DNA from 3 places in the Ralstonia sp. SA306 genome. Region 2 is predicted to be linked to each of the others. Evidence: predicted binding sites of a transcription regulator. Region 2 holds the regulator's gene; each other region holds the start of a gene.
What was found. Region 2 encodes FNR, which switches genes on or off when oxygen is low (the NO sensors DNR and NnrR bind a similar motif). Its sites were predicted from a motif close to TTGATNNNNATCAA; they were not measured.
Positions count from the first base shown of each region.

Region 1 (5,837 bases), 1.6 Mb from region 2:
ACGCGCGATTTCCGAAACTGCCATCCATACGCCAATCGCTTTGTTGAAAACGACGCGATATGCCTTGTTCATGTCAATTACCCTGCGAAATAAGAAACGGAATCCGGTACTGATCCGTGCCGCGGATCAGCCGGCGCAGAGTCTGTAGAAATCAAGGGGCAAGTTCTGTTGATTTTCGTGCGCATCGCAATAAGCGATGGAATCCGCAAGATCAGAAAATTCCTACATCAAGGCGTACCGCCGATGCTAGACCGCTGGTTTTGATGACATAAAGATGCCCATTGCCACCACAAGAAATTACAGATGTCAGCCAATTCTTAGTTTTGAATTTGACAACCATCAATCAGTGGATTCCAAAATCTGGTAGCGACCTCGCTGTGCCGCGCAAAAGGAAATGCGTCAAAAACGTGGTTTAAAAAATGACTCCATCGGAAACTGCGAGCCTAAAAATCGACAAAAAAATAAAAAAACGGAGGCGAGGCCCCTGGGCACCCGCCGCCGTGCCGACGGCGGGAACCATCGGATCGCACGTGCTACCATCCCCTTCCGCTGTACGTTCCCGCCTGCTTTTTCTTCTGCCTCTTCCCATGTCTTCCGGTCTCGCCCACGGGCTCAATGCTGCCCAATCCGAAGGTGTGCATTACCTCGACGGCCCATGCCTGGTGCTGGCCGGGGCGGGCTCAGGCAAGACGCGCGTGATTACGCAGAAGATTGCGCACCTGATCCTCGACAAAGGCTTCGAACCGAGGCACATCGCTGCCGTTACGTTCACCAACAAGGCCGCCAAGGAAATGCAGGAGCGCGTGGCCAAGCTGATGGACGGCAAAACACGCGAAGACGGCAAGCGCATTCCCATCAAGCAGTTGACGGTGTGTACGTTCCACTCGCTCGGTGTGCAGATCCTGCGGGCCGAGGCCGAGCACGTGGGCCTCAAGCCGCGCTTCTCGATCATGGATTCGGACGACTGCTTCGGGATGATCCAGGAGCAACTGGCGACCACCGACAAGCAACTGATCCGCCGTGTGCAGAGCACGATCTCGCTGTGGAAGAACGGTCTCGTCGACCCGGACACCGCGATTGCCGAGGCGCTCGCCAACAACAACGTCGATGACCATCAGGCGGCGCTCGTCTACCGCAATTACGTTGCGACGCTGCACGCGTATCAGGCCGTGGATTTTGACGATCTGATTCGTATTCCTGCCGAGCTGTTCGCGCGCAATGAAGAGGTGCGGCTGAAGTGGCAGAACCGCCTGCGCTACTTCCTTGTCGACGAATACCAGGACACCAACGCCTGCCAGTACCAGTTGCTGAAGCTCCTGGCGGGTGGCTCACACCTGCGTGCGCCGGCCTTCACGGCGGTGGGCGACGACGATCAGGCCATCTACGGCTGGCGCGGCGCCACGCTCGACAACCTCAAGCTGTTGCAGACGGATTTCCCGAACCTGAAGGTCATCAAGCTGGAGCAGAACTACCGCTCCACCGTGCGCATCCTGAACGCGGCCAACGCCGTGATCGCGCAGAACCCGAAGCTGTTCGAGAAGACGCTGTGGAGCGAGCACGGCATGGGCGACGCGATCAACGTGACCAGCGCCAATGACGAAGAGCACGAAGCCGAGAGCGTGGTCTTCAAGCTCTCTGCCCACAAGTTCGAGCGCCGCGCGCAGTTTCGGGATTACGCGATCCTGTATCGCGGCAACTTCCAGGCACGCCTGTTTGAGCAGATCCTGCGCCGCGAGCGCATTCCGTATGTGCTCTCGGGCGGCCAGAGCTTTTTCGACAAGGCCGAGATCAAGGACCTGTGTGCCTACCTGCGGCTGATTGCCAATGCTGATGACGATCCTGCGTTCATCCGCGCCATCACCACGCCCAAGCGCGGCGTGGGCAACGCGACGCTGGAAGTGCTGGGTTCGTTTGCGGGACAGGCGAAGGTGTCGCTGTTCGAAGCGGCGATGATGGGCGGCATCGAAGCCCAACTGGCGCCGCGCCAGCTCGAGCCGCTGCGGGTGTTTTGCGAGTTCATCGTGCGGCTGTCGGACCGGGCCGCCAAGGAACCCGCCGCCACGCTGCTCGACGAGATGATGGAAGGCATCCATTACGAGGCCTACCTGTATGACACCTACGACGAGCGCCAGGCCCAGAACAAGTGGACCAACGTGCTGGAGTTTCTCGACTGGCTCAAGCGCAAGGGCACCAAGCCCGAGAAAGACGACGACGAAGAGGCCACCGGTTTCGACAATGCCGATGGCCTGATGGACGCCGGCAAAAACCTGCTGGAGCTCACGCAGACCATCGCGCTGATCAGCATGCTCGAAGGCAAGGAAGAGGACCCGGATGCTGTGCGCCTGTCAACGCTGCATGCGAGCAAGGGGCTCGAATATCCGCACGTGTTCCTGGTGGGCGTGGAAGAGGGCATCCTGCCGCACTGCCGCGAAGACGATGATCTGACCGACGAGAAGATCGAAGAAGAGCGGCGGTTGATGTATGTGGGCATCACGCGGGCGCAGCGCAGTCTGCATATCAGCTGGTGCAAGAAGCGCAAGCGTGCGCGGGAGACGGTGGTGTGTGAGCCGTCGCGCTATATCGCGGAGATGAAGCTTGGCGAAGACGCGGGGCCGACACCGGAGGACACCATGCCGGCGATGTCGCCGAAGGATCGGCTCGGGGCGTTGAAGGGGTTGCTGGCGGCGAAGAAACCTGTGGCTTCGTGATTGGTTTTTTGTTCTTTGTTTGTGGTGCATCCCTTGCTTCATCCCCTGCCGGGGCTGAAACAGAACCAGACCACCAAGTCCAAATCAATTCCCCGCCCCCTGAATGTAATTCAGATCAACAAACTCACTCCCCCGATTCCCACGGGTGAAATCAAGCGTGAACCCGCCCACATCAACGCGGGTCTGCAATGCACGCCGCAGTTCTGCACCGGCAACCTTGCCACCGCTGGCATTCATCGACTGAATCAAATACACCGCAGCGATATACCCCGACAGCGTTGCAGCAGAAGGCGGCTCATCCAGAAACTGCTTCATCCGCGCCATATGCTCGCGCGCGACCTTGGTGGCGCCGCTGGCCGGGTTCGGCACCGTCTGTGCGAGCAGCATGCCGCCGCTGTACCCCGCGCCCAGGATTTCCCGCGCCACTTGTGGGTTGACCGACGATAGCCCGACGAGAAAGCCGTACCACCCCTGCTGCGCCAGCGCACGCCCAACGGTGGCGTAGGTCAGCGTATCGCCGGCGATGATCACTGCCGTGGGTTTTGTCAGTGCAATACGGGCAGCAAGTTCCGCCGGGTCTCCGGTGAGCGTGTAAAGGTCCAGCGTCTCCCCAGTGCTCCCCTTGGCTAACGTGCCTCGCAGACGCGCACCAAGCTGCGGATCAAAGCCTGCTGCAGTGACGAGCGCAATCCGCCGCATCCCGAACTGCCGCAGCCGGTTATGCGCAGCGACGATCTCGTGGTCGTAATCGGGGCGGATGAACAGGACGTTGTCAGACGCGGATGTCGCGCCCGAGAGCGGGGCGAGCAGCGGCACGTTGCGCCGTGCGATCTCGGCAGACGCGGCCAGCGCGGGCAGAAGGCGTTCGCTTACGCCAAAGAGCACTTCCACATGGTCGCGATCGATCATGTCGACGGCCTGCGGTACGGCTTCACCAAGCGCAGCTTCGCGCCGGACGAGGCTGATGCGCCGGCCCTTGATGCCGCCGTTCTGGTTGGCCGCATCGAATGCAACCTTGGCGCCGGCCATGAAGTCGCGCGCGTAGTCGGCTTGGTCTGCGCCGCGTTCGACCAGTTGGCCGACGACAAAGGACGTACCCTGCGCATGCACCGCCAGCGTCACGGCCGCGCAGGCCAGCGCACATGCGCCGCGGCGTGCCAGTCTCTGCCACATGGTGTTTCCCCCAAAAAATCGAGTCGACGACCTGCGCTGTTGTGTTGTTGTGACGGCCAGCGTATGGCTGGCGACGCGGCCATGGTGCGGATTGTCGATGTTAGGGGGTAGAACGTGACAGATCGGTGAAGTTGGGTCCCTCCCGGCGGAGGGGGCGATGCGTTTGAACGGGCGGTGACTGACGTTGACACACATCAACGCGACACCCGCACCGCAGTTTTAGGATGAACCATCGCCCCCACAACAATCGCCCCATGTTTCCGTTCGCCAAGCCGGCCGACGATCCGTCCGCCGCAAATGACACCGCCTTCCGCTGGTCGGCGCCGCAGGTGCGCGAGCTCGCGCAGCGCTTTGATACGCACGGCCCGCGCTACACGTCGTACCCGACGGCAGACCGCTTTCACAACAAATTCGGTAACGCCGATTACCTCGACGCCTTGCACCGCCGCGCGGCGATTGCGCCCGCGCTGCATGCGCCGCTGTCGCTGTACATGCACCTGCCGTTCTGCGCGAACCTTTGCTATTACTGTGGCTGCAACAAGGTCATCACCAAGGATCGCTCGCGCAGCGCACGCTACGTTGAAACCCTCGCCCGCGAGATGGCGATGGTGGCCAACCAGATTGGCCCCCTGCGCCGCGTAACGCAGTTGCATTGGGGTGGCGGCACGCCCACTTTCCTTGCGCACGACGAAATGCGCGCCGTGATGGCCGCCTCGCGTGAGCATTTCGATCTGGCCAACGATGGCGAGATCTCCGTCGAACTCGACCCACGCCACGCCGACGACGCCACGCTTGAAGTCCTGGCCGAAATCGGGTTCAACCGCGCAAGCCTCGGCATTCAAGACTTTGACCCCGATGTCCAGCGCGCGGTCCACCGCATCCAGAGCGTGGAAGAGACACGCCGCGTGGTCGACACGGCGCGCCGGCTGGGCTTCGAGTCGATCAGCTTCGACCTGATCTACGGCTTGCCGTATCAGCGCACGGAAACCTTCAACGCCACGCTGGATCGTGTGCTGGAGATGGCGCCTGATCGGCTGTCCGTCTACAGCTATGCGCACCTGCCGCATCTGTTCAAGGCGCAGCGCCGCATCGACATGCTCACGCTGCCGACCGCAGACGAAAAACTCGATTTGCTGGCGATGACGGTGGAGCGCCTCGTTGCCGAGGGCTATGTCTACATTGGCATGGACCACTTCGCGCGGCCTGACGATGCACTCGCCATCGCGCAGCGCGAAGGGCGGCTGCAGCGCAATTTCCAGGGCTATTCGACGCACGCCGATTGCGACATGCTGGCCTTTGGCGTGTCCGCCATCAGCCGCGTGGGTGATGTGTATGCGCAGAACGAGAAGGATCTCGACGCCTATTACGCACGTATCGACGCCGGCGAACTTGCCGTGCTGCGCGGCATGTCGCTCACGCCGGACGACCACGTGCGCCGCGCGCTGATTGGCGAGTTGATGTGCGGGTTCGAATTGAACATGCGCGCATTCGGTGCGCGCCACGGGCTGGACTTCAAGCGCAGCTTTGCGGACGAGCTGCAGGCGCTGGCACCCCTGGAGGAAGCCGGGCTGGTGAAGGTAGGGGACGAGCGTATCGTCATCACGCCGCAAGGGCGGCTGCTCGTACGCCGCATCGCCATGGTGTTCGATTCGCACCTGCGTGAGGCAGGCACGGAGCGCGCGGTGGAAGCCGAGGGCAAGCCCGTCACCTTCGTCCCGCGCTACTCCAAAGTGGTCTGATCCGCTTACTGGCCCGACGTCACGTCAGACCGTTACCGGTTCGGGCTGCAGTGCAGTGGTTTGCGTCTGCGCACTGACCAGCGTCTGCGGCCAGATTTCCGCCAGGCGCAGCAGGTTGGTCGAACCGGCCTGGCCGAACGGCATGCCCGCCGTGATGGCGATCTGGTCGCCCGACACGGCAAAGCCTTCACGCGCAGCGGCACGGCACGCTGCATCC
Region 1 covers NZ_CP096451.1:3,328,384-3,334,220, forward strand. The annotation lists gene M1D44_RS15735 (ESPR-type extended signal peptide-containing protein) at 1-72, opposite strand, end outside; gene M1D44_RS15740 (UvrD-helicase domain-containing protein) at 588-2,708, shown strand; gene M1D44_RS15745 (ABC transporter substrate-binding protein) at 2,793-3,881, opposite strand; gene hemN (oxygen-independent coproporphyrinogen III oxidase) at 4,136-5,620, shown strand; gene pyk (pyruvate kinase) at 5,645-5,837, opposite strand, start outside.
Region 1: a site for FNR is predicted at 4,066-4,079, ahead of hemN (oxygen-independent coproporphyrinogen III oxidase). Genes of this name have one in related genera too.

Region 2 (5,837 bases):
GCCACGACCGCCGGCATTCTTGCCGCCAGCGCCTTCCGTACGTTCGCTGCGCTCGGCGCGTTCCGCCGGTTGGCCTTCGCCTTGACGGCGACGGTTCTTGCCGAAACGGCCGCGCGGACCACGTCGCTCCCCCTGGCTTTCTGCTGGCGCCTGTTCTGCCGGAGCAGCACCTTCTGCGGCAACGGTCGCCGGCTCACCAGCCGCTTCTTTCGGCTTGCGTGCCCGTGGCGCGCGGCTCTTGCGCGGTTGCGCAGGCTGGCCGGCGTCCGCACTACCCGCCTCAGCAGCTTCCCCCTCAGGGCGGCCGTCCTGCTGCTGGCGGCGCGAAGCCACAAGGTTGCGCAAGCCTCGGCGCAATCCCTTGCGACGAGGCGCGGCCTCAGTCCCATCACCGCCGTCTTGTCGCGGCGGCTGAGCGTCGGCGTCGGCCGGCATACGTGTATCCATGGAGTCTGACTGGGTGCTCACAACGTCTTCAAAAAATCTAGGGGTTCAGACCATGCACCGACTGTGCGGCGGGCATGGCGTCACGAATGTTCATTGGCGGGAGCCGCAGGCGGCTCGATCGGTGTTTTGTACTCGTCTTCAGTTGCAACCTCGATCGCATTCACTGTTTGCGACTCGGTTTCCAGCGCTGGCTCGCCACCCGCCGCAACCTCAACGGGCTGCGCTGGCGTTTCAGCAATTGCCTCGACGGAAGCCTCGGCAACGGGCGATCCGGCAGAGTCCTCCACCGAAGCCGCTACGCTCTCAGCACCTTCCGGCGCGTCGTTGACCATCGCCGTCAGCTCTTCCACCGCAATTGCACCGCCCTCGAATTCGATGGCGCCCTGCTCCAGCAGGCTCGCCTGCGCCTGGGCGCGGGCATCTTCAAGCGGCGGCAGTTCGTCCAGCGAACGCAAGCCAAGGTCGTCGAGAAACTGCTTGGTCGTCGCATACAGCGCAGGGCGGCCTGGCACGTCGCGATGACCGATGACCTCGATCCAGCCGCGGTCTTCAATCTGCTTGATGACCTGCGTGTTGACCGTCACACCGCGAATGTCTTCGATATCACCGCGGGTGACCGGCTGGCGATAAGCGATGATCGCCAGCGTTTCCATCACGGCGCGCGAATACTTTGGCGGCTTTTCCGGATGCAGGCGATCGAGATACACGCGCATTTCCGGGCGGCTCTGCAGGCGCCAGCCCGAGGCCAGCGCGACCAGTTCGACACCGCGATTCAACCAGTCCTGGCGCAGCTCTTCGAGCAGCACACGGATGGTGTCTGCGGAAACATCTTCGTCGAACAGCTTGCGCAAGTCATTGACTCGCAACGGGTCCTGCGCGCAGATCAGCGCGGTTTCGAGGACGATCTTCGCCTCTTGGGTATTCATCGGGTTGAGCGGCTCGTCATTGCTCGCGCGCGGCCAGTCGCCGTCACGCTTGAGGTTTGTCGTCCCGCCGCGAAGCACGCGGCATTTCTGAATGCTGTTGCCCGCCCGGGCCCGGCACGCGAAGGCCAATTAATTCAATTGGACTCTGCACCAAAACGCAGTGGTTGTGCCCGTAAAGTAGGGCCGGAGGAGCGAGTTGATCCGGTGCCGGTCAGGCACCACAAGGGCAATTTCTTCCGCCGCCATGGGAACGGATACTGCACCGGACGACTACCAAGAAGAACGGCAGCCTGCCCGAATCGACTGTCCAGGGTGACTCTACCGCTGGATGGCATCGCTTGGCGCCGCGCTTGGGATTGTTGATTTGCGCGGGTGGCGAATCGAATTGTTGTCGATTGTAGGGCAATTTCCAGCAACGCCGCAACCGGGAAGATGCCCTAGCCACCCATCCCAGGCCGGATGGCAATTTCCGCGCGCCTTAAACACCTACAGCACTAGACAGAATCCGTGTGCGTTAAGCATCTCTGGCAACCAGATTGCGTGAACCAGCCCCCAGACCCCAAACCCGGCGATGGCGATGCCGGCCGCGCCCCGCGCCCATCGCTGGCGCGACAGCCCGCGCAGCCACCCAGCCAGACCAGACATCATCAGCAGGTTGGGCAGCGTACCGGCACCAAAAGCGAGCATGACCACGGCCCCGGAGGCGGCGTTGCCCGCCAACAACGCCACAGCCAATGCGCCGTAGACCATGCCACACGGCACCAGCCCCCAGGCCATGCCAGTGAGATAGCGGCGTAGTAACGGCGACTGACGTTGCAGCCTACTTCCCAGCGTGGCGGCCCCTCGAGACAGGCCACCTGCCACGCGGCCAAGCAAGCGCTCAAGCCACACACTGCGCCACGCATCCCCAGCGGAACGAACAAGCAGCAAAACCCCGTAGGCGACCAGCAATGCGCTAGCGAAGGCAAACAAGCCGCGTTGAATCGGCAGCCATTGCTGGCGCCAGACAGTCGCGCCCATCGCACCCATGATTGCGCCCAGCAACGCATAGGTGGTCAGCCGGCCGGCATGCATGACGACCTGCTCAAACCATAGCCGGCGACGGGACACGATCCGCACCGCCACAGCTCCACGTTCGGCCGCGAGTGCGATACCGCTGCACATCGCCAGACAATGCACACCACCGAGCAATGCAATCAGGAAAACGCTCAGAAGCGCTGCGGCACTCATCTTTCTGACGCTCTCTTGATATGGACCAAGGTTTTCGTTTTACTGTTGCGAACTAAGCGTAATCGACGCGTTTTGCCGCATCGGAAATGTCCGAGGACAAGAAGGTCGCCGTTATAATAAGCTGCAGCAGCATCACAAGAATTACTCATTTCACTTTCCCGAAATTCAGTCGCCCCCACCCGTGCTCACTCGAATCGCACTTACCGATCAAGCCTCGCGTTGCTCCACCTGCGTACTAGGGCAAATCTGCCTGCCGGTGGGAATGAACTCGGACGACGTGCGCAAGATGGACGATTTGGTCAGCGAGCGCATCCGCATTAAGAAGGGGCAATCGCTCTATTCCTTGGGCGAGCCGCTGGAAGCGGTTTATGGCATTCGTTTCGGCACGCTCAAAACCCATCTGACGCTTGAAGACGGTCGACACCAGATCACGGGGTTCCACCTGCCGGGTGAAATCGTCGGGCTCGATGGCATTGGCGACATGCGCCACGTGTCGGACGCCACCGCGCTCGAAGATACCGAAGTCTGCGTGGTGCGCTACGACGAGTTGCAGCACCTTTCGCGCCGGCTGCCTTCGCTGCAGCATCAGTTCCTGCGCATCATGAGCAAGGAGATTTCGCAGGATCATCTGATGCTGCTCACGCTGGGCTCCATGCGTGCGGAGGAGCGTCTCGCAGCGTTCCTACTAAACCTCTCGAAGCGTTCGGCCCAGCGTGGATATTCGTCGACCGAGTTTGTCCTGCGGATGAGCCGCGAAGAACTCGGCAGCTATCTTGGCCTGAAGCTCGAAACGGTCAGCCGCCTGTTCTCGCGCTTTGCCGAAGCGGGTCTCATCCAGATCCGCCAACGCCACGTCAAGCTGATCGACCTGGCCGGCCTGCGCCAGGTCATGAGCGGTCAGGCGGCCTAAGCTGCCCTCCATGGCGCCCGCTCAGACGAGCGGGTGTTCATGCGCTTCCAGCTTGCCAATGCCCGGTGACACATAGAGCGTCAGCGCGCTCGACAATCCGCACAACAACCAGAACACAAAGAACGACACGGTGTAGACCGCTTGGGCCGACACCGTGATCTGCTCGCCGAAAAAACGCAGGTCTGCGGGGTCGACCACCGCGAAGACCACCAGCTCAGCCAGCGCGGCCGACAGAAATGCCGGCCACAGAATCCACATCAGCAATCGACGCTTCATCGGGCCTCCGTGTGAATGGCATGCGCCGGCGTGAGGACCGTCTTTTCAACGACCAAACCGCGCCGCACGACGTTGTCATGAATAACAGCGTCGGGATGCGACACCGCCAGCCAGATTGTGACGCCGCAGCCGACCATGGCGACGAACGGCCCTGCCATCAGCAGCCACGGCCAGGGCTCGCGCCACCAAGGACGGGCCTGTGCGGAAGATTGCGTTGCGTGCATCGTTGCCTCCTGTTGGGGATGCCGCATCAGCGCGGCACGATGAAGCTCGACGGTTCGCGCAGTACGAGGCTGTCGCTACCGCTGTCTGCATGGATGACGAAACGGATTTTGTGCGAGCCGGGGGCGGCATCGTCGGCCGGCCGGCGTACGCGCACTGGCAGCAGTCGGTTAGCCGCCGGCGGCAGTTCCAATGTGGTCGACTCGCCGCGACCGCCTTCCACGTCCAGTTCCGGCATGCCCTCTGCGGTGATGGTCACGCGCATGGGGTGCTCGGAGGCGTTCATCAGTTGCAGGCGATAAACGTTCTCGATCTTGCCGCCATCCACTTCACGCGCCAGTGCACCACGATCACGAATGACGTCAACCTTGAGTGGCTGCCGCATGGCCAACGCCACGATGAACCCGGTGAAGAGCACCAGCATGATCCCGGTATAGATCAGCACACGCGGACGCAGCAGATGTCGCCGGGCTTCCTTCGGGCTGAGCCGATCAAGCATCGCGCGTTCTGACGTGTAGCGAATCAGACCGCGCGGGTAGCGCATCTTGTCCATGACCTGGTCACAGGCGTCAATGCAAGCACCGCAACCGATGCATTCGTATTGCAGCCCTTGACGGATGTCGATGCCGGTCGGGCACACCTGCACGCAGATGCTGCAGTCGACGCAAGCACCCAGACCCTGAGCTTCGAAATCGGCGTTGCGCGAACGGCTGCCGCGCGGCTCGCCGCGCTGGGTGTCGTAAGTCACAACATAGGTATCGGGATCGACCATCACGCTCTGGAAACGAGCGTAGGGACACATGTACCGACAGACTTGCTCGCGCATGAAACCGGCGTTGCCCCACGTCGCAAATGCGTAGAACAGCATCCAGAATGTCTGCCAAGGACCGAGCGACAGCGTCCAGGTCTCCATGCCCAGATCGCGGATTGGCGTGAAGAAGCCCACGAAGGTGAAGCCCGTCCACAGCGCGATGAGGATCCAAGCCGAATGTTTTGCGGCCTTCAGGCGGAATTTTCGCAGGCTCCAACGCTCACCGTCGAGGCGGATGCGCGCGAAGCGATCTCCTTCGATGTGCCGCTCGATCCACATGAAAATCTCGGTGTAGACCGTCTGCGGACAGGCATAGCCGCAAAAGAGCCGCCCCGCCACCGCCGTAAATAGAAACAGCGCCAGCGCCGACAGCACCAGCAGCAACGTCAGATAGATGACATCCTGCGGCCACAACACGAGGCCAAAGAGGTAGAACTTGCGTGCGCCCAAGTCGAATAGCACTGCTTGGCGACCGTTCCACTGGAACCACGGCAAGCCATAAAAGATGGCTTGCGTGGCCAGCACCAGCCAGACGCGCCAACGCGCAAAGGCGCCGGTCACGGCGCGTGGATAAATCTTGCGCCGGACCTCATAGAGCATCTGCTCGGTGGGTGCGTCTTCGGCGCCCGCCGCCGCAGTGGCGGGCGTCATCGGGCGCCAGGCTGGTTCTTTGTCGCTCATTGCGCGTGACTCGTATTGCTATTCGACAGACCCCATACATAGGCCGCCAGCATGCGGATCTTCTCCGGCGAGAGCAGGTTCTCGTGCGCCGGCATCGTGTTGTCACGACCCTTGAGAATGGTCTCGACGATGGTTGCTTCCGAACTGCCGTACAGCCAGACGCGGTCGGTCAGGTTAGGTGCGCCAAGTGTCTGATTGCCCTTGCCGCTTGCCGTGTGGCAGGCCGCGCAGACCGACTTGAACGTCGGTTCACCACGCGCTGCCTTGATCGGGTCGTAAGACAAGCCCGACAGCGAGCGCACGTAGTTGGCCACGTTGACAGCCTGGTTGCCAT
Region 2 covers NZ_CP096451.1:1,742,621-1,748,457, forward strand. The annotation lists gene M1D44_RS08365 (pseudouridine synthase) at 1-435, opposite strand, end outside; gene scpB (SMC-Scp complex subunit ScpB) at 528-1,373, opposite strand; gene M1D44_RS08375 (sulfite exporter TauE/SafE family protein) at 1,860-2,603, opposite strand; gene fnr (fumarate/nitrate reduction transcriptional regulator Fnr) at 2,785-3,513, shown strand; gene M1D44_RS08385 (hypothetical protein) at 3,535-3,789, opposite strand; gene M1D44_RS08390 (FixH family protein) at 3,786-4,013, opposite strand; gene ccoG (cytochrome c oxidase accessory protein CcoG) at 4,040-5,503, opposite strand; gene ccoP (cytochrome-c oxidase, cbb3-type subunit III) at 5,500-5,837, opposite strand, start outside.

Region 3 (5,837 bases), 1.4 Mb from region 2:
GCCCGGCCCCTTCCCTCCTCCTGTCGTCTGTTCGGGCTACGACGTCGGCGCGCCGCCGCCGCCACATCTGCCCGCACTCGGCTGACGTCCAGCCGCTTCGTTTCCGGTTGACCTGAACCAGGCTCGGGCACACGCCCGAGGCAGGCGCTCGCCTGCGCGCCGGAACCCGACATCCTTTTTCGACAGGTGAGTGGTATGCGTTCCATGCAAGCCGCGCTGGCAGGGTCCGGCGCGACGGTTCTATTCGTGCTGCTGTGGAGCAGCGGCGCAATCTTTGCGGAGATCGGGGTGCAGCATGTCCCGGCGTTCGCGTTTCTGGTCGGGCGCTTTGCGCTCGCGTCTTTGGTGCTGGCGGGGCTCGGGTTCCGGCGGGGGCAATGGTGGCCGGCGCGGGGGTCACGCCTGAAGGTGGCCGCCACCGGTGCGTTGCTCACCGGCGGCTACTCGATCTGCTACCTGCTCGCGCTGGACCGCGGCCTCACGCCCGGGCTGCTGGCAACGGTGCTCGGCGTGCAGCCGCTGCTCACGCTGCTGGTGACCGAGCGCACGTGGTCTGCGCGGCGGATGGCCGGGCTCGTGCTGGCACTGGGCGGCCTATCGCTCGTGGTGGGCGGAGCCGATGCGCACCAGGTGCCGATGGTCGGTCTCGGCTATGCGCTGGCCGCCCTCCTTGGCATGACGGTGGGCGCCATCTGCCAGAAGCGGCTGAACCAGTTGCCCATCGATACGCTGCCGCTGCAGAACGCGGTGAGCCTCGTTCTGTGTGCGGGGTTTGCATTGGCGCTGCCCGCGCAAACACCGACTTTCACGCTCAGCCTGCCCGGCATCGCCGCCTTGCTGTGGATGGGCGTGGTGATGTCGGTGGGGGCGCAGTTGCTCTTCTACCGGCTCATGCAGCGCGGCAACCTCGTCAACGTGACGAGCCTGTTCTACCTTGTGCCGGTGGTCACGGCGCTGCTGGATGATAGGGTGCTGGGGCATCGCCTTGCGCCGGTTGCAATGGCGGGCATGGCGATGATTCTGCTGGGGTTGGCGGTGGTGTTTCCGGCGGCCTGCTGATTGAAGCCGGGGGCGAGCCATCCGGTCTTGGTGGCTCGCTCAACCATCGCCGCCCGGTGGCCGATGCCTTACGGCGCCAGCGGCCGCAACTTCCATTCCTCGCTCGGTTGCTTGCACAGCCATGCCGTCCACTGTTCCTTGCTGCTGCCGCGTGCCAGCTCGCTCTGCAGGCGGCGGCACGATTGCCCTGCGTCTGTCTTGGATTCCAGCGGCGTGATGGTCGCGTCGATGGCGGGTTGCTTGCCTCTGGCCGGCGCGGTCCATTGCGCGGGCGTGTTGTCGGCGGTGCTCTTGAGCGTATCGCCGATGGCCTTGGTGAACGACTTCAGCTCCGTCGGGCTCATCGAGCCGATGATGGTGCTGGCCAGCACGTTACGGAAATAGGCGAACGAAGGCGTGGCGGCAGCAAAAAGCGCGGCGCCCGCGAAGGCGAGCGCAAGACGGCGGCGATGCGACATGGGGTCCCCCAGGATGTGACGAAAAGAAGCCTTCATCCTAGACCATGCCGCGTCAGCCTGTGCGCCAATGCGCGCTCAGCTGCTCCCATCGTCAGCAGTAACGACTGACTACAGGGGTAGCGCTGCGCGCGGCGGAGCTGAACTGCTCCGCGCTCCCCGCCACCATCAAGCCTTGGGCGCCTTCACCAGCACCACCGGGCATTCGGCATGGGCCAGCACCCGGCCTGCCACCGAGCCCATCAGGGCTTCGACGAACACGCCGCGCCCATGCGAGCCCATGACGATGGCCGCGGCCCCCGCGCTTTGCGCGTGATGCACGATGCGGTCGGGCGGAAAACCCACCAGTGCATGCTGCTCGAACGGCACGCCAGCCGCACCCAGGACCGCGCAGACCGATGCCATGGCGCCGGTGCTTTCCTCCGCGTACCAAGCGTCGACCTCTGCCTTGCCGACGAGCGACTTGATATCGCCCGAAAGGTCCGGCATGCAGTGCACGACGTGCACCGTCACATCGCTGCCGAAGAGGGTCTTGTCGGCAATGCAGCGCGCTGCCGCATCGGAATAGGCCGATCCGTCCGTCGCCAGTACCAGGGTTTTCATGTGGCCTCCTTGCCATGTCCGCGGCCGCGCCCGTGCGCGGTCGGTGTCTGCTTCCAACTTAAGCGCTGCTGAAAGCAACGCGTTGATACGAGTCAACGGAAGCGCTGTGGAGCAGTCACGCTGTCAGCGTTTGCACAGGAAGGCAGGCAGAATGCGCAGGTTGCCCCAGACTTCGCGCCCCCCCACATGACGACCACGCCATCCCTTTCCGATTACCCGCTGCACTCGACCGACAAGCTCCGCTACGGCGACACCGACCGCCAGGGCCACGTCAACAACGCCGTCTTCGCCACGTACCTGGAGACGGGCCGCGTAGAGATGCTGTTCTCCCCCGACAACCCGCTGGCCGCGCCCGGCTGCGAGTTCGTCATCGCGCAGCTCGTGCTCGACTTCCGCAGCGAGATTCTCTGGCCCGGCTCCGTGCAGATCGGCACGCGCGTGGCAAGCGTCGGCCGCAGCTCGGTCAAGCTGGAACAGGCCATCTTTCAGAATGGCCGCTGCGCCGCCACCTCGCAATCGGTGATTGTGCAGATCGACGTTGCCACCCGCCAATCGAGCCCGATTACCGACAGCGCCCGACAGCGCCTTGCCGCGCTCACTGCCACCCCTGCCGGCGCAGAAGCGGAGTGACGCGCGCTGTACGCAAACGACCGCCCGCCAGAAATTTTTAACTTTGATTGCACTTCCGCCGCTTGCCGGTGGGAAGATTGCTCTCCCGTTCAATCACGCGGAGGTGACCATGGGACTGTTGGATGAAGTGGGCAAGATCGCCGGCGCCGTCGCCGCCGTTGAAGCCGCCGAGAAAGTCGATCCGGATGCCGGCCTGCTGACCAAGGCGGTTGCCGCCGTCGCCGGTTTCAAGGGTGCGGGCGCGCTGGAAGAGATGATCGAAAAGAAGGATGAAGCCAAGGCCGAAGGCGCCGAGGCAGCTCCGGAAGAAGGGGCTGCACCGCAAGCCTGATTTGCTTGCAGGCGCTCAAAAGGATTTGGGGACCCCGCCGGTTGGCGGGGTTTTTGTTTTGCTACTACTACGCCGATGGCCACGTGCCCGTCACCGTGTATTGGTACGCGTCGGAGAACTCGGGTATCTCCAAAAGCTCTTCCAGAACGCCACTGAGCGTTGTGTCCTGCTGCCCGAGCCTGCGCAGCGGACCTGCGGCATAAATCAACGCCTCCTCGCGCATCGACGGAATCGTTTCCTTCAGCAATTCAAACGCTGATGCCGGTGCGACTCCCTTTGCATATAGCCTGCACAGTATTTCGATGGCGTTGCCTTGCGTCCAGTCGTACTCCCCGCGGATAAAACTCAGCAAGGTAGGAACGGCAGGTGCACCGAAGTGGTAGAAAACTTCGAAGATGGCGAACTGACGTGCGGTTAGCCAAGCACCAAGCCCAGCGAATTGAGGTGCCAGTGCGTCAGCGGGCGTATGTTCACTGCGCAATAGACCAACGAGCGTGTCGATCGTATTGCTGCCAAGTACCAATGCGGCCGCCGCAGCCCGTCGCTGGAATTCCTCGCGGTTATGGAAGGCCGCTGCCACGTGCCGAACATGGTTGTTCTCCGGTGCTTCGGCCGTTGTCGTAACCCGCTTGCGGGGCAGCATTGTCCAGATTGCTTTCAGCATCGTGCCGCTTTTGGTGGGGCGAACTCTATTGAAACGCCAAAGAGAGATCGCACACATTCTCCGAGGCTGGGTTTGCAAAATCAATCGCCCTTAGCGGGGGCTTCGCAGTCCGGCGGCGACGAATCATCCGGTTTGTCAGCGGGCTTCTGTACGGGCACGACACACAGCTCGTGGTATTCACGCAGCGTCTTTGCATTGATGAGACCGGCGCGATGTAAATCGGATACCGCGCTGTAAATTGCTGCTGATGCATCGCTCTTGAAGCGGGTTTTTGCCATTCCAAATCTCCATAGGCCAGCCGAGCAGAAATCGGACACGAACTTAGCCGCCGATGTAGACGGCCACTATAGGAATTGGCCTCAACCGGACGCTTTGGGGCGCCACAGTTGAATTTCGGCACATATAATCCTCACCGTCACCGCACCAACGGTGACTGGGTTTAGCAGCCCACCCCTTTTTCCCAGACGGACAGCCGCCTCCGCGCGGCATTTTTGTGTCCGGTGCTTGTGCACGCCTATGTGTTTTATGGCGGGCCGGGCGGTGAGACCTTCGGGTCTGCCGGTAGCTGGGATAGGGCCGGTCTGCTAACGCCGTCGTCAGGCCCGCCACCCTCGTTTAGCAGCGAGCGGCGAGCCTCCATCAACCTATCCCCGGAGGCCACATGGCTACCGCACTCAGCGGGCATCGCCCCGCGTCTTACCCTTCTCCACCTTGGCGCTGCAGGCTTCCCACGCAACCGGGAGGTGCCGCATGTCTCTGACCCAAAACCGCATCTACCTTGACGGTGCGGTCTCGGCACGCGCGTTTCTGTGCCGCACGCACAGCGTCATGCGCGACCCCGGTCATTGCCGGCCCGGCAGGCTGCGCGAGCAGCTCACGTACTTCTCGGAACACGCGTATCCGCAGGCATTCGTGAAAGGCTTTATCGATGCCATCGACGCGTATCTGTCGATGTCGCTCGGGGGGAGCGACGTGGACCCGCACACGTGGGAGGTGTTGGCCGCCATTGAGCGCCGGCGGGTCTCCGCCGCATAAGAACAGATAGACACGTCCCCGAGACGGGCGGGGATGCCGGCACGAGGCTGCAACGCCCTGAAAGGCGCTGTGGCATGCTGGGCTCTCCGGTTTCAGACCGATACAGCGGGAGCCATTTTGAAGCTCGATCACATTGCGTTCGTCGCGCAATCCCTCGACCAGGCGCAGGCGTATGCCTCGCAGTTGTTTGGCGTCGCGCTGCCTGCAGGCGGCAAGCATCCCTTGATGGGCACGCACAACCTGGTCACACGCGTCGCGCCCGGCGTCTTTCTGGAGTTCATCGCCATCGACCCCGAGGCGCCGCCGCCTAATAGGACGCGCTGGTTTGCACTGGACCGCCTGATGCAGGAAGGCAAGCTGAAAGATGCGCCCCAACTGTTCGGCTGGGTTGCCAGCGTTCCCGATCTGGCGCGCAACGTTAAGGCTGCCCCGCAGCACGAATTGCTTGAGGTGTCCCGTGGCGATTTGCGTTGGCACTTCTTCCACCGCAAGGATGGTCAAGCGGAGGCCGGCGGATGCTTGCCGGCGCTCATCGACTGGGCAGGCGGCCAAAGCCCAGTCGACCGGATGCAGGAGGTTGGGTTGCGCCTGAACCAATTCCAACTCGCACATCCGGAGATGGCGGCCATCCGCACAAAGCTTCAGGGGCTGGGTTGGGATGCTTCCGAACCGGAGAACCGATACGTGGAATTGACCGAGGCGGCGCGGCCGGCTTTGACGCTTGTGCTCGATACGCCGAATGGGCGCGTGCAGATCGAAGGCGGCGGGCTGTAACCGCCGGCCACGGGTCAGGCGGCGCGCCGCTCCCCCACCCGCTGCCGCGTAGAGAACCCATCGCGCACGCACTGGGCCAACGCCAGCGCCGCCGCGCTCGCACCTTGCGCGGGCAACAGCAGGCTGATCGCAAACATCGGCAGTTCAGGCAGGCCAGCTTCAGGCCCGAGGATGTCCAGGTCCGCCGGCACCGTCGGCGTCAGCCATGCCGTGACGGCCAGCCCGGTGCGCACCGTGGCGGTGGTCGCTTCAATGTTGCCGCTCTCGAACACCGTGCGCCATTCGA
Region 3 covers NZ_CP096451.1:3,157,240-3,163,076, reverse strand. The annotation lists gene M1D44_RS14960 (DMT family transporter) at 196-1,059, shown strand; gene M1D44_RS14955 (hypothetical protein) at 1,128-1,517, opposite strand; gene M1D44_RS14950 (universal stress protein) at 1,683-2,117, opposite strand; gene M1D44_RS14945 (acyl-CoA thioesterase) at 2,304-2,747, shown strand; gene M1D44_RS14940 (hypothetical protein) at 2,857-3,078, shown strand; gene M1D44_RS14935 (hypothetical protein) at 3,146-3,742, opposite strand; partial or broken gene M1D44_RS14930 (helix-turn-helix domain-containing protein) at 3,901-4,020, opposite strand; gene M1D44_RS14925 (hypothetical protein) at 4,493-4,777, shown strand; gene M1D44_RS14920 (VOC family protein) at 4,895-5,551, shown strand; gene M1D44_RS14915 (LysR family transcriptional regulator) at 5,566-5,837, opposite strand, start outside.
Region 3: a site for FNR is predicted at 2,200-2,213, ahead of M1D44_RS14950 (universal stress protein). Genes of this name have one in related genera too.